Regions from separate parts of the Pseudomonas sp. LS.1a genome, predicted to be linked through region 2. Evidence: predicted binding sites of a transcription regulator. Region 2 holds the regulator's gene; the other holds the start of a gene.
What was found. The regulator FliA, encoded in region 2, starts transcription of late flagellar genes. The targets are predictions, from matches to a motif close to CTAAAGTTTNNNNNNNNNNNGCCGNTAA.

Region 1 (5,510 bases), 120 kb from region 2:
ACCCAGGGTCAGCGGGATGACGTTGTGCTCGAGGATCTCGTCATACGCTTCTTCGATGATGCGTACGGCATCCAGCAGGTTGAAAGTGTTGATTGCCACGTCACCGATGTCGGCCACCGACAACGAGTCGAACGGTGCAGCCCCGGTGGCCATGTTGTACGGGCGGATCATCACCGATTCGGCGCGGATCTGCCGCGGGCCGAAGCGGGTGCCGGAGCGCAGCGAGGTGCCGATGTCCAGTGGCACGCCGATGAACGCGGCGTCCAGGCCTTGGGCACTTTGCAGGTGGGGGAGGCGGAGCATGGTGGCGATGCCGCCGAAACGCGGCATTTCGTTGCCGCCCAGTGGTTGGTGGAGGATCTTGTCCACGGTGGGCCTCATCAGTCGGTCGATTGTTCTGGTTGTTCGAACCTGTGCCGCCGCGCGCCTTCCAGGTGTGGTCTTGCTGGCGGGCAGGGACATTTCGGCCAAGTCTGCTGAAGGTAGTGCCGGGGAAAAATCGCTACCGGCAAATACTTAGTTCAGGAATTTCTGAACTAAAGGCCGGCAGAGCGGTTAGACTGCGCGCAAATACCCTTGCGGAACGTTGCACCATGGCCTCGACCCTGCCCGACCTGAAACTGCTGCGCATCTTCGTCAGCGTGGTGCGCCACCAGGGTTTCGCCAACGCCCAGCGCGAGCTGAACCTGTCGACCTCGGCCATCAGCACCTACATGAGCCAGCTGGAAGGCGCCCTGGGGATCGTGCTGTGCCACCGCGGCCGTGGCGGTTTCAGCCTGACCAGCAAGGGCGAGCTGTTCCATCAGGAGACCCTGCGCCTGCTGGCCGAGCTGGACGGTTTCGAGCAGTATGCCGCCGCCCTGAAGGGCGAGTTGCGCGGCACCCTCAACCTGGGGGTGATCGACTCCACCGTCGGTGACCGGGCCTTGCCGCTGGCCGAAGCCATCGGCGCCTACAGCCAGGAACACCCGGCGGTGCACCTGCACCTGTCGGTGTCCAGCCCTTACGAGCTGCAGCTGGGCGTGCAGGACAACCGCCTGGACCTTGCCATCGGGGCGTTTTCCTCGCGCATGAGCGGGCTGCTTTACCAGCCGCTGTACCGTGAGCAGCACTGGCTGTACTGCAGCAGCCGCCACCCGTTGTATGCCGAACGGCGCATTCCCGAGCCGGTGGTGACCCAGCAGCGCATGGTCGGACGGGGCTACTGGAGCCAGGCCGAGCTGGCCCGGCATGGCTTCAAGCACAGCGCAGCGACGGTGGAGAGCATGGAGGCGCAGTTGATCCTGATTCTCTCCGGGGCCTACATCGGCTACCTGCCCGAGCACTATGCCCAGGCCTGGGTCGACAAGGGCGACTTGCGCGTGCTGTCGCCGTCTACTTTCGGTTACCAGGCACCGTTCTCGCTGATCATTCGCCGCGGGCGCAGTCGCGAGCCGTTGATCCAGACTTTCCGCGACCTGCTCAAAAGCCAGCTCAACGTCGGCTGAGGGGCGGCGCCTGTCTGTAGTTTGTCGGCGTGCGCTAAATTCTTGGCGCCGCTGACCGACAACATAATGGCGTCCTGCTATACATCACATGTGCGTGTGTTGCTGACCCTCCCCCTTTACTCCTTGCAAGGATTGCCCAAGATGCGCATGAATTTGCCCGTCACTGAGCACGAAAGAACCTTTCCCAACGATCAGCGCCTGATTTCCACCACAGACCTCAACAGCCGCATCACCTACTGCAACGACGCTTTCGTGGCGATCAGCGGGTTCACCTACGACGAGCTGGTCGGCCAACCCCACAACCTGGTGCGCCACCCGGACATGCCGCCGGCGGTGTTCGGCCACATGTGGGAAACCATCAAACAGGGCAAACCCTGGATGGGCGTGGTCAAGAACCGTGCGAAGAACGGCGATTACTACTGGGTCAGCGCCTATGTCACGGCCATCTACGAACAGGGCCGCATCAGTGGCTACGAGTCGGTGCGCTCGGTGCCCACCCGCGAGCAGATCCGCCGCGCCGAGGCGTTGTACGCTCGCTTGCGGGCCGGCCGCGCGCCGGTGCCGTGGGCGGCCCGGCTTGGGCATGGCCTGGGCCACGGGTGGCCCTTGATCGGTGCGGGCCTGCTGTCGGCGGCGGGCTACCTGTGGCTGCCGACTTATGCGGCGCTCGGGGTGCTGATGGCCAGCCTGCTGCTGGCCTGGTATCTGGTCGAGCACCGGCAGAACCAGGCCATCCGCCACACGCTGGCCGAGCATCCCAAGGCCTTCACCAGCCCGCTGGTGGCGCTGACCTACAGCGATAACCCGGGCCTGCAGGGCCAGCTCGACCTGGCCATCATCAGTGAGGAGGCACGCCTGCAAACGGCCTTGACCCGCCTGGTGGATGCCGGGGTCGGGGTGAAGTCGCGGGCGGCGCAGTCGTCCGACTTGTCCGATGCCCAGGCCCAGATGCTCGACCGCCAGCGCAACGAGACCGACCAGTCCGCCACTGCCATTGCGCAGATGGCGGCGACCATCCAGGAGGTTACCCACAACGTGCAGAGCACGGCGCACGCAGCGGGTGATGCCGACCAGCTGGCGCAGCAGGGCAGCGAGCTGGCCCTGCAGAGCCTGAAAGCCATGGGCAGCATGAGCGATGCCGTCAATGACATTGGCCAGGCGGTGAACGCCTTGGCCGAGCAGACCCAGTCGATCGGCAGCGTGGTCGATGTGATCACTTCGATTGCCGAGCAGACCAACCTGCTGGCGCTCAATGCCGCCATTGAAGCGGCACGCGCCGGCGAACAGGGGCGCGGGTTTGCCGTGGTGGCGGATGAGGTGCGTTCGTTGGCCCAGCGCACTCGTGCCTCGACCGAGGAAATCCATCACATCATCGCGTCGTTGCGCGCCGGGGCAGAGCGTGCGGTCAGTACGGCGAACCGTGGTGAGCAGATCTCGCGGGACAGCGTGCACAGTGTCGAGGCTGTGCAGGCGGCATTGAGCGGGATTGCCCAGGCGGTCAGCCGCATCACTGGCATGAGCCAGCAGATGGCGACGGCGTCGGAGCAGCAGAGCCATGTAGCCGAGGACATCAACCAGCAGATCGTGAGGATTGCCCAGCTGTGCGACCAGAGTGCCGGGCAGGCCAGGCAGGGCGCGGAAATCAGCCAGGACCTGGAGCGCATGGCAGAGTACCTGCATAGCTTGGCGGAGCGGTTCAACCGTTGAGATCGCAAGGGCTGCTTTGCAGCCCTTTCGCCCTGTAGGAGCGGGTTTACCCGCGATCACGGGCGAAGCCCGTGCCAGCCACCGCATTGCCTGCATCGCGGGCAAGCCCGCTCCTACAGGGCGAAAGGCCCGCAAAGCGGGCCCCGGTTCTGTGGCAAACTGTTCCCGCCAAGGAGAACCCCATGCCCAGACCCCGCTGCGAGCGCTGCCAGCGCCCGCTCGACCATTGCCTCTGCCCACTGATCCCCGCGCTCGACAGCCGCACCCGCGTCATCCTGCTGCAGCACCCCAGTGAAACCGCCCATGCCCTGAACACTGCCCGCCTGGCCGCCCTTGGCCTGAACAATGCCGAGTTGCGGGTAGGTGAGGTGTTCGATGACCTGAACGAACTGCTGGCTACCCCCGGTTACCGGCCGGCCCTGCTGTTCCCGGGTGACGACGCCCAGGTGCTGCAGGCCTATGGCGAGACGGAAGACAAACCCTTGCTGTTGATCGTGCCCGACGGTACCTGGCGCAAGGCGCGCAAGCTGCTGTACCTGAACCCGGTGCTGGTGGCGTTGCCGCGGGTGACGCTGGGGGCTGTCGCGCCTTCACGCTACCGGCTGCGCAAGGCGCCGGAGGCGGGGGCGCTGTCGACTATCGAGGCGGTGGTGGGGGCGCTCGATGCGCTGGAGCAACCGGCCTGCTTCGATGCGTTGCTGGCGCCGTTCGAGGCGTTGATCGAAGGGCAGATCAGGGCCATGGGCGAGGAGACGTTCCAGCGCAACCATGGCACCGAGTGAGCGCAAGGGGGCTGCTCTGCAGCCCTTTCGCGACACAAGGCCGCTCCCACAGTAGTTGATCCTCCTGTGGGAGTGGCCCCGGCGATCTCGAACCCGATCAACGCATCTCAGGCAAACGCGCCTCGGTGCGTACTTCGGTGGTAGCCAGCGCTTCCGGCGGCAGCGAAATACGCTGCTTGCTCAGCAGCTCACCCATGGTCGCCAGTACACGGTAGCGCGAGAACTCCTCGGTATAACGCACCTCGGTGTAGCGGCGGTCGGCGTTGTACAGCTCGTTTTCACTGTCGAGCAGGTCGAGCAGGGTGCGCTGGCCCAGGCCGAACTGGTCCTGGTAGGCGGCACGCACGCGCTTGGTGGTCTCGGCGTATTCACGCGCGGTTGGCAACTGCTTGCTGGCGTTGTTCATGGCGTTCCACGCCAGGCTCAGGTTCTCGGTCAGCTCACGCAGGGCGTTGTTGCGAATGTCCAGGGCCTGGTTGATCTTGTGCGCGTCGGACTGCAGGCGAGCCTTGTCGCTGCCACCGCGGAACAGGTTGTAGTTCATTTCAACGCCAGCTTGCCAGTCGTTGTTGTTGTGGCCTTTCTCGCCGCCGGTGTTGTTGTTGGCACCAGTGGCCAGAATGGCGTCGAAGCGTGGGTAGAAGGTCGACTTGGCCACTTCGTATTGCTGCTCGGCAGCATTCACGTCAGCCTGGGCAGACTTGATGTACGGGTTGTTCTGGCGCATGCCGTCGCGGGCTTCATCGAGGGTGCCAGGCACCTCGCCCTTGATGGTCTGCGGGCTTTCCAGCTCGTCCGGCATACGGCCGACGACGCTGAAGAAGTTGGCCTCGGCGTCGGCCAGGTCGACTTCGGCGGTGTCCAGGTTGTTTTCTGCCAGGGCGCGACGTGCGCGGGACTGGTCAAGGTCGGCGGTGCTGCCGACACCGCGCTCGTTGCGCAGGCCAATCTGGTCGTTGACGCGCAGGTGGGCTTGCAGGTTGTTCCTGGCCAGGGCTACCAGTTCACGGCGTTTGAGCACTTCCAGGTACACCTCGACTGCACGCAGGGCGACATCCTGGGCGACGGCCTGGGTGTAGTAGGCGCGGGAGGTGGAGACCGCTTCGGTGCGGCCCACTTCATTCGCGGTGTTGAAGCCGTCGAAGATCATCTGCCGCAGGCGCAGTTCGGACTGGGTGTAGTTGAGGGTTTCCTTGTTGTGGTTGCCCTCGGCACGGGTAGTGGTGTTGTCCGAACGCTGGCGGCCATAGCCGGCGACCAAATCCACGGAAGGGTAGTAGCCACCACGCGCAAACTTCACATCTTCATCGGCCGACAGCTTGCTGTTGCGATTGGAGCTGACTTGCGGATGGTAGTCCACGGCGCTCTGGACAGCCTCTGTGATCGACATCGCCTGTACGTTGGCACTCGCCAGGGCCAACAGTAATGCACTGGTGATGGGGTTCAAAACGCGCATGGTACATCTCCCTGATCCTGGAATTGATCCTGCTGCTCGCCAAAAAAATGACGATAAAGTTACCGCGTATAGTGTTGC
Region 2 (5,510 bases):
AGGCGGCGCAACCCGCCAGGGTGCGCCACCGAAATCAAATACGCCGCGCGGCGTAACGCTTGAGCATGCTCGGGACATCGAGAATCAACGCGATGCGACCGTCACCGGTGATGGTGGCCCCGGACATGCCCGGGGTGCCCTGCAGCATCTTGCCCAGCGGCTTGATTACCACTTCCTCCTGGCCAACCAGTTGATCGACGACAAAGCCGATACGCTGGGTGCCGACCGACAGGATCACCACGTGGCCCTCGTGCTGCTCTTCGTGCACCTGGCCCTGGACCAGCCAGCGCTTGAGGTAGAACAGCGGCAGCGCCTTGTCACGCACGATCACCACTTCCTGGCCGTCGACCACGTTGGTGCGCGACAGGTCGAGGTGGAAGATTTCGTTGACGTTGACCAGCGGGAAAGCGAACGCCTGGTTGCCCAGCATCACCATCAGGGTGGGCATGATCGCCAGGGTCAGCGGCACCTTGATGACGATCTTCGAGCCCTGGCCCTTGGCCGAGAAGATGTTGATCGAGCCGTTGAGCTGGGAGATCTTGGTCTTCACCACATCCATGCCCACGCCACGACCGGACACGTCGGAAATCTCGGTCTTGGTCGAGAAGCCCGGGGCGAAGATCAGGTTGTAGCAGTCCGACTCGCTCAGGCGATCGGCGGCGTCCTTGTCCATCAGGCCCTTTTCCACGGCCTTGGCGCGCAGGATGTTGGGGTCCATGCCCTTGCCGTCGTCAGAGATCGACAGCAGGATGTGGTCGCCTTCCTGTTCGGCCGACAGCACCACGCGGCCGGTGCGCGCCTTGCCGGAAGCTTCACGCTCATCGGGCATTTCCACGCCATGGTCGACGGCGTTGCGCACCAGGTGCACCAACGGGTCGGCCAGGGCCTCGACCAGGTTCTTGTCGAGGTCGGTCTCTTCGCCTACCAGCTCCAGGTTGATCTCTTTCTTCAGCTGGCGAGCCAGGTCGCGAACCAGACGCGGGAAGCGGCCGAAGACTTTCTTGATCGGCTGCATGCGGGTTTTCATGACCGCGGTCTGCAGGTCGGCGGTGACCACGTCGAGGTTGGACACGGCCTTGGACATGGCCTCGTCGCCGCTGTTCAGGCCCAGGCGCACCAGGCGGTTACGCACCAGCACCAGTTCGCCGACCATGTTCATGATCTCGTCCAGACGCGCGGTATCGACCCGCACGGTGGTTTCTGCTTCGCTGACGCCATGCTTGTCGGCGGCCGGAGCCGGGGCGCGCGGCGCCGAGGCAGGCTTGCTGGCTGCCGCCGGTGCCGGTGCCGGTGCCGCAGCTGGCTTGGCTACCAGCTGGCTGTCGGCCTTGGCCGCAGCCTGCGCTTGCACCTTGCCCGCAGCCGGGGCATCGACGGCGGCAACATCGCCGCCAAACTTGCCCTTGCCGTGCAACTGGTCCAGCAGCGCCTCGAACTCGTGTTCGCTGATTTCGTCGCCGGCTGCACTGGTGTCAGCTGCGGCAGGCGCCGGTGCCTTGGCGGCGGGCAAGGCATCGGCCTGGAAGGTGCCCTTGCCATGCAGCTGGTCCAGCAGCGATTCGAATTCAGCGTCGGTAATTTCGTCGCTGGCCGCTTCCGGCGCGCTGGCAACCGGCTGTGCGGCAACCTCGGCGCTGAACTGGCCTTTGCCGTGCAACTGGTCAAGCAGCGACTCGAACTCGGCGTCGGTAATTTCGTCACCTTCGCCACTGACGGTTTCGCCCTGCATCTGCTCCTCGGCCGCAGCTTGTGCCTTGACCGCATCGAGCGAATCGAGCAACTGCTCGAACTCGCTGTCAGTGATGTCCTGCTCCTCGGCCGGCGCCTCGACAACCGGCTCCGGCGCCGCAGCGGCAGGCGCTTCAACGGCTTCGGCGCCCCCCGGCTCGGCAAGGCGCGACAGCGCCGCCAGCAGCTCGGGGGTGGCTGCGGTCACTTCGGCACGCTCGCGCACCTGGCCAAACATGCTGTTGACCGTGTCCAGTGCCTCGAGCACCACATCCATCAGTTCCGCGTCGACCCGGCGCTCACCTTTGCGCAGGACGTCGAACACGTTCTCGGCGATATGGCAGCACTCCACCAGCTCGTTCAGCTGAAGGAAGCCGGCGCCCCCTTTTACAGTGTGGAAACCGCGAAAGATCGCATTGAGCAGGTCGGCATCGTCGGGCCGGCTTTCCAGCTCGACCAGTTGCTCGGACAGTTGCTCAAGAATTTCGCCGGCTTCTACCAGGAAATCCTGGAGGATTTCTTCATCGGCGCCGAAGCTCATCAAAGGTGCTCCTTAAAAACCCAGGCTGGACAGCAGATCATCGACATCGTCCTGACCGGACACGACGTCTTCACGCTTATCGGCATGAATCTGCGGACCTTCACCCCGAGTCGGATGTTTTTCTAGATCTTTTTCTGCGCGCAGTTGATCGTGGTCATGCTGGATACCGGCAAAACGGTCGACCTGGCTGGCCATCAGCACCAGTTTGAGCAGGTTGCTTTCCACCTCGGTGACCAGGTTGGTGACGCGCTTGATCACCTGACCGGTCAGGTCCTGATAGTCCTGGGCCAGCAGAATGTCGTTGAGGTGGCCGGCGACCTTGCGATTACCTTCGGCGCTGTGCGTCAGGAAACTGTCGACGCGCTTGACCAGCTCCCGGAACTCCGGCGCGGCCACTTCACGGCGCATGAAGCGCTGCCAGTCGGTGCTCAGGGCCTTGGCCTCGCTGGCCAGGTCGTTGAGCACCGGGGTGCTTTCCTCGACCAGGTCCATGGTGCGGTTGGCCGCGCCCTCGGTGAGCCTGACCACGTACGACAGGCGCTCGGTGGCGTCGGTTATCTGCGACACCTCCTCGGCCTGCGGCATGGTCGGGTCGATCTGGAAACTGACGATGGCACTGTGCAGCTCGCGGGTCAGCTTGCCGACTTCCTGGTACAGGCCGCGGTCGCGGGTCTGGTTCAGCTCGTGAATCAGCTGCACCGCCTCGCCGAAACGGCCCCGCTCCAGGCTTTCGACCAGCTCCTGGGCATGTTTCTTCAGGGTCGATTCGAACTCGCCCAAAGACGTTTGTGATGAATCCATGGCGCGCCCCCTGACGTGACTCAGCCGTTGACGCGTTCGAAGATCTTCTCGATCTTTTCTTTGAGCACCTGGGCGGTGAACGGCTTGACCACATAGCCGTTGACGCCGGCCTGGGCCGCTTCGATGATCTGGTCGCGCTTGGCCTCGGCTGTCACCATCAGTACCGGCATGCCTTTCAGCTTGTCGCTGGCACGCACCTTGCGCAGCAGGTCGATACCGGACATGCCGGGCATGTTCCAGTCGGTCACCAGGAAGTCGTAATGGCCGTTTTCCAGCATCGGCAGCGCCGTGGTGCCGTCATCGGCTTCTTCGGTGTTGGTGAAGCCCAGGTCACGCAACAGGTTCTTGATGATCCGCCGCATCGTCGAAAAGTCGTCAACGATGAGGATTTTCATGTCTTTGTTCAAGTAGACCTCCAAGCAGTCTCAAACGCGCTCGGCTGCGAGCGCGCATTCAATCAAATCGGTGCAACATGGAAAACGCACGTGGAAAACGACTGCAACGACTCCGGGCTCAACGCGCCCGCCATTCCCCCAGGCGGCTGCGCAGGCGCGCGGCACACTGGCTGTGCAACTGGCTGACCCGCGACTCGCTGACCCCAAGCACCTCTCCGATTTCCTTGAGGTTCAGCTCTTCGTCGTAGTACAGCGCCAGTACCAGGCGTTCACGCTCCGGCAGGTTGGCGATGGCCTCGGCCAGGGCAACCTGGAAGCGCTCGTCCTCCAGGCCACGCGCAGGCTCGACGTGGCCACTGGCGCCATCCTCATGCAGCCCTTCGTGCTCGCCGTCCTGCAACAGGTCGTCGAAGCTGAACAGGCGGCTGCCCAGGGTATCGTTCAGGATCCCGTAGTAATCATCGAGACTCAATTGGAGTTCGGCAGCAACTTCATGATCTTTAGCGTCGCGGCCGGTTCTTGCTTCCACTGCACGCATCGCGTCACTGACCATGCGCGTGTTGCGGTGCACCGAACGCGGTGCCCAGTCACCCTTGCGCACTTCGTCCAGCATGGCTCCGCGGATGCGGATGCCGGCGTAGGTTTCAAAGCTGGCGCCCTTGCTGGCGTCGTACTTGTTGGCCACTTCCAGCAGGCCGATCATGCCGGCCTGGATCAGGTCCTCGACCTGCACGTTGGCCGGCAACCGCGCCAGCAGGTGGTAGGCGATGCGCTTGACCAGCGGGGCATAGCGTTCGATCAGCTCGTACTGGGCGTCTTTCGACGCCCGGCTGTACATCTTGAAGCCGCTGGCATTCATAGCACAGGTCCCGCGCTGGTGGGCCGCACCAGGCGCTCGACAAAGAACTCCAGATGGCCGCGCGGGTTGGCCGGCAGCGGCCAGCTGTCGACCTTCTGGGCAATCGCCTTGAAGGCCAGTGCGCACTTGGAGCGCGGGAAGGCTTCGTAGACCGCACGCTGCTTCTGCACCGCCTTGCGCACGCACTCGTCATACGGCACGGCACCCACGTACTGCAGGGCAACGTCAAGGAAGCGGTCGGTGACCTTGGTCAGCTTGGCGAACAGGTTGCGCCCTTCCTGCGGGCTCTGCGCCATGTTGGCCAGCACACGGAAACGGTTCATGCCGTAGTCGCGGTTGAGCAGCTTGATCAGGGCGTAGGCATCGGTGATCGAGGTCGGTTCGTCGCATACCACCAGCAGCACTTCCTGGGCGGCGCGAACGAAGCTGACCACCGAGTCGCCGATACCGGCTGCGGTGTCGATCACCAGCACGTCAAGGTTGTCGCCAACTTCGCTGAACGCCTGGATCAACCCGGCATGCTGGGCCGGGGCCAGGTGCACCATGCTCTGCGTGCCCGAGGCCGCCGGCACGATGCGCACACCACCCGGGCCCTGCAGCATCACGTCGCGCAGCTCGCAGCGCCCTTCGATGACATCGGCCAGGGTCCGCTTGGGTGTAAGGCCCAGCAGCACGTCGACATTGGCCAGGCCCAGGTCGGCGTCGAGCAGCATGACCCTGCGGCCAAGCTCGGCCAGCGCCAGGGACAGGTTCACTGAAACGTTAGTCTTGCCGACGCCACCTTTGCCACCGGTCACGGCGATCACCTGTACGGGATGCATGCTACCCATGTCTGTTCTTTACCTTGTCTCGCTGGGACTCAGGCCACACGTAGGGCAATTCTGCGTACCCTTTGGCATAGCTACCTTGCACACGCTTCATCATCAACCCGCTCGCCGTGGGTTGTGATAGAGATCAGCGAACATGTCGGCCATGGCCTCTTCGCTGGGCTCGTCCTGCTGCTGCACATTGACCGCACGGGTAACCAACTGGTGCCCCCGAGGCAGGTGCAGGTCGTCAGGAATGCGCGGCCCATCGGTCAGGTAGGCCACTGGCAGTTCATGACTGATGGCAAGACTCAGCACGTCGCCAAGGCTCGCCGTTTCATCGAGTTTGGTCAGGATGCAGCCGGCCAGGCCGCAGCGCT

Region 1: a site for FliA is predicted at 1,522-1,549, ahead of MKK04_RS19630 (methyl-accepting chemotaxis protein). Genes of this name have one in related genera too.

What each region holds. Positions count from the first base shown of each region.
Region 1 is NZ_CP092827.1:4,225,178-4,230,687, reverse strand. It holds gene speB (agmatinase) at 1-369, opposite strand, end outside; gene MKK04_RS19635 (LysR family transcriptional regulator) at 594-1,487, shown strand; gene MKK04_RS19630 (methyl-accepting chemotaxis protein) at 1,629-3,194, shown strand; gene MKK04_RS19625 (tRNA-uridine aminocarboxypropyltransferase) at 3,377-3,976, shown strand; gene MKK04_RS19620 (TolC family outer membrane protein) at 4,074-5,432, opposite strand.
Region 2 is NZ_CP092827.1:4,102,327-4,107,836, forward strand. It holds gene MKK04_RS19015 (chemotaxis protein CheA) at 35-2,269, opposite strand; gene MKK04_RS19020 (protein phosphatase CheZ) at 2,282-3,070, opposite strand; gene MKK04_RS19025 (chemotaxis response regulator CheY) at 3,091-3,465, opposite strand; gene fliA (RNA polymerase sigma factor FliA) at 3,584-4,324, opposite strand; gene fleN (flagellar synthesis regulator FleN) at 4,321-5,154, opposite strand; gene flhF (flagellar biosynthesis protein FlhF) at 5,248-5,510, opposite strand, start outside.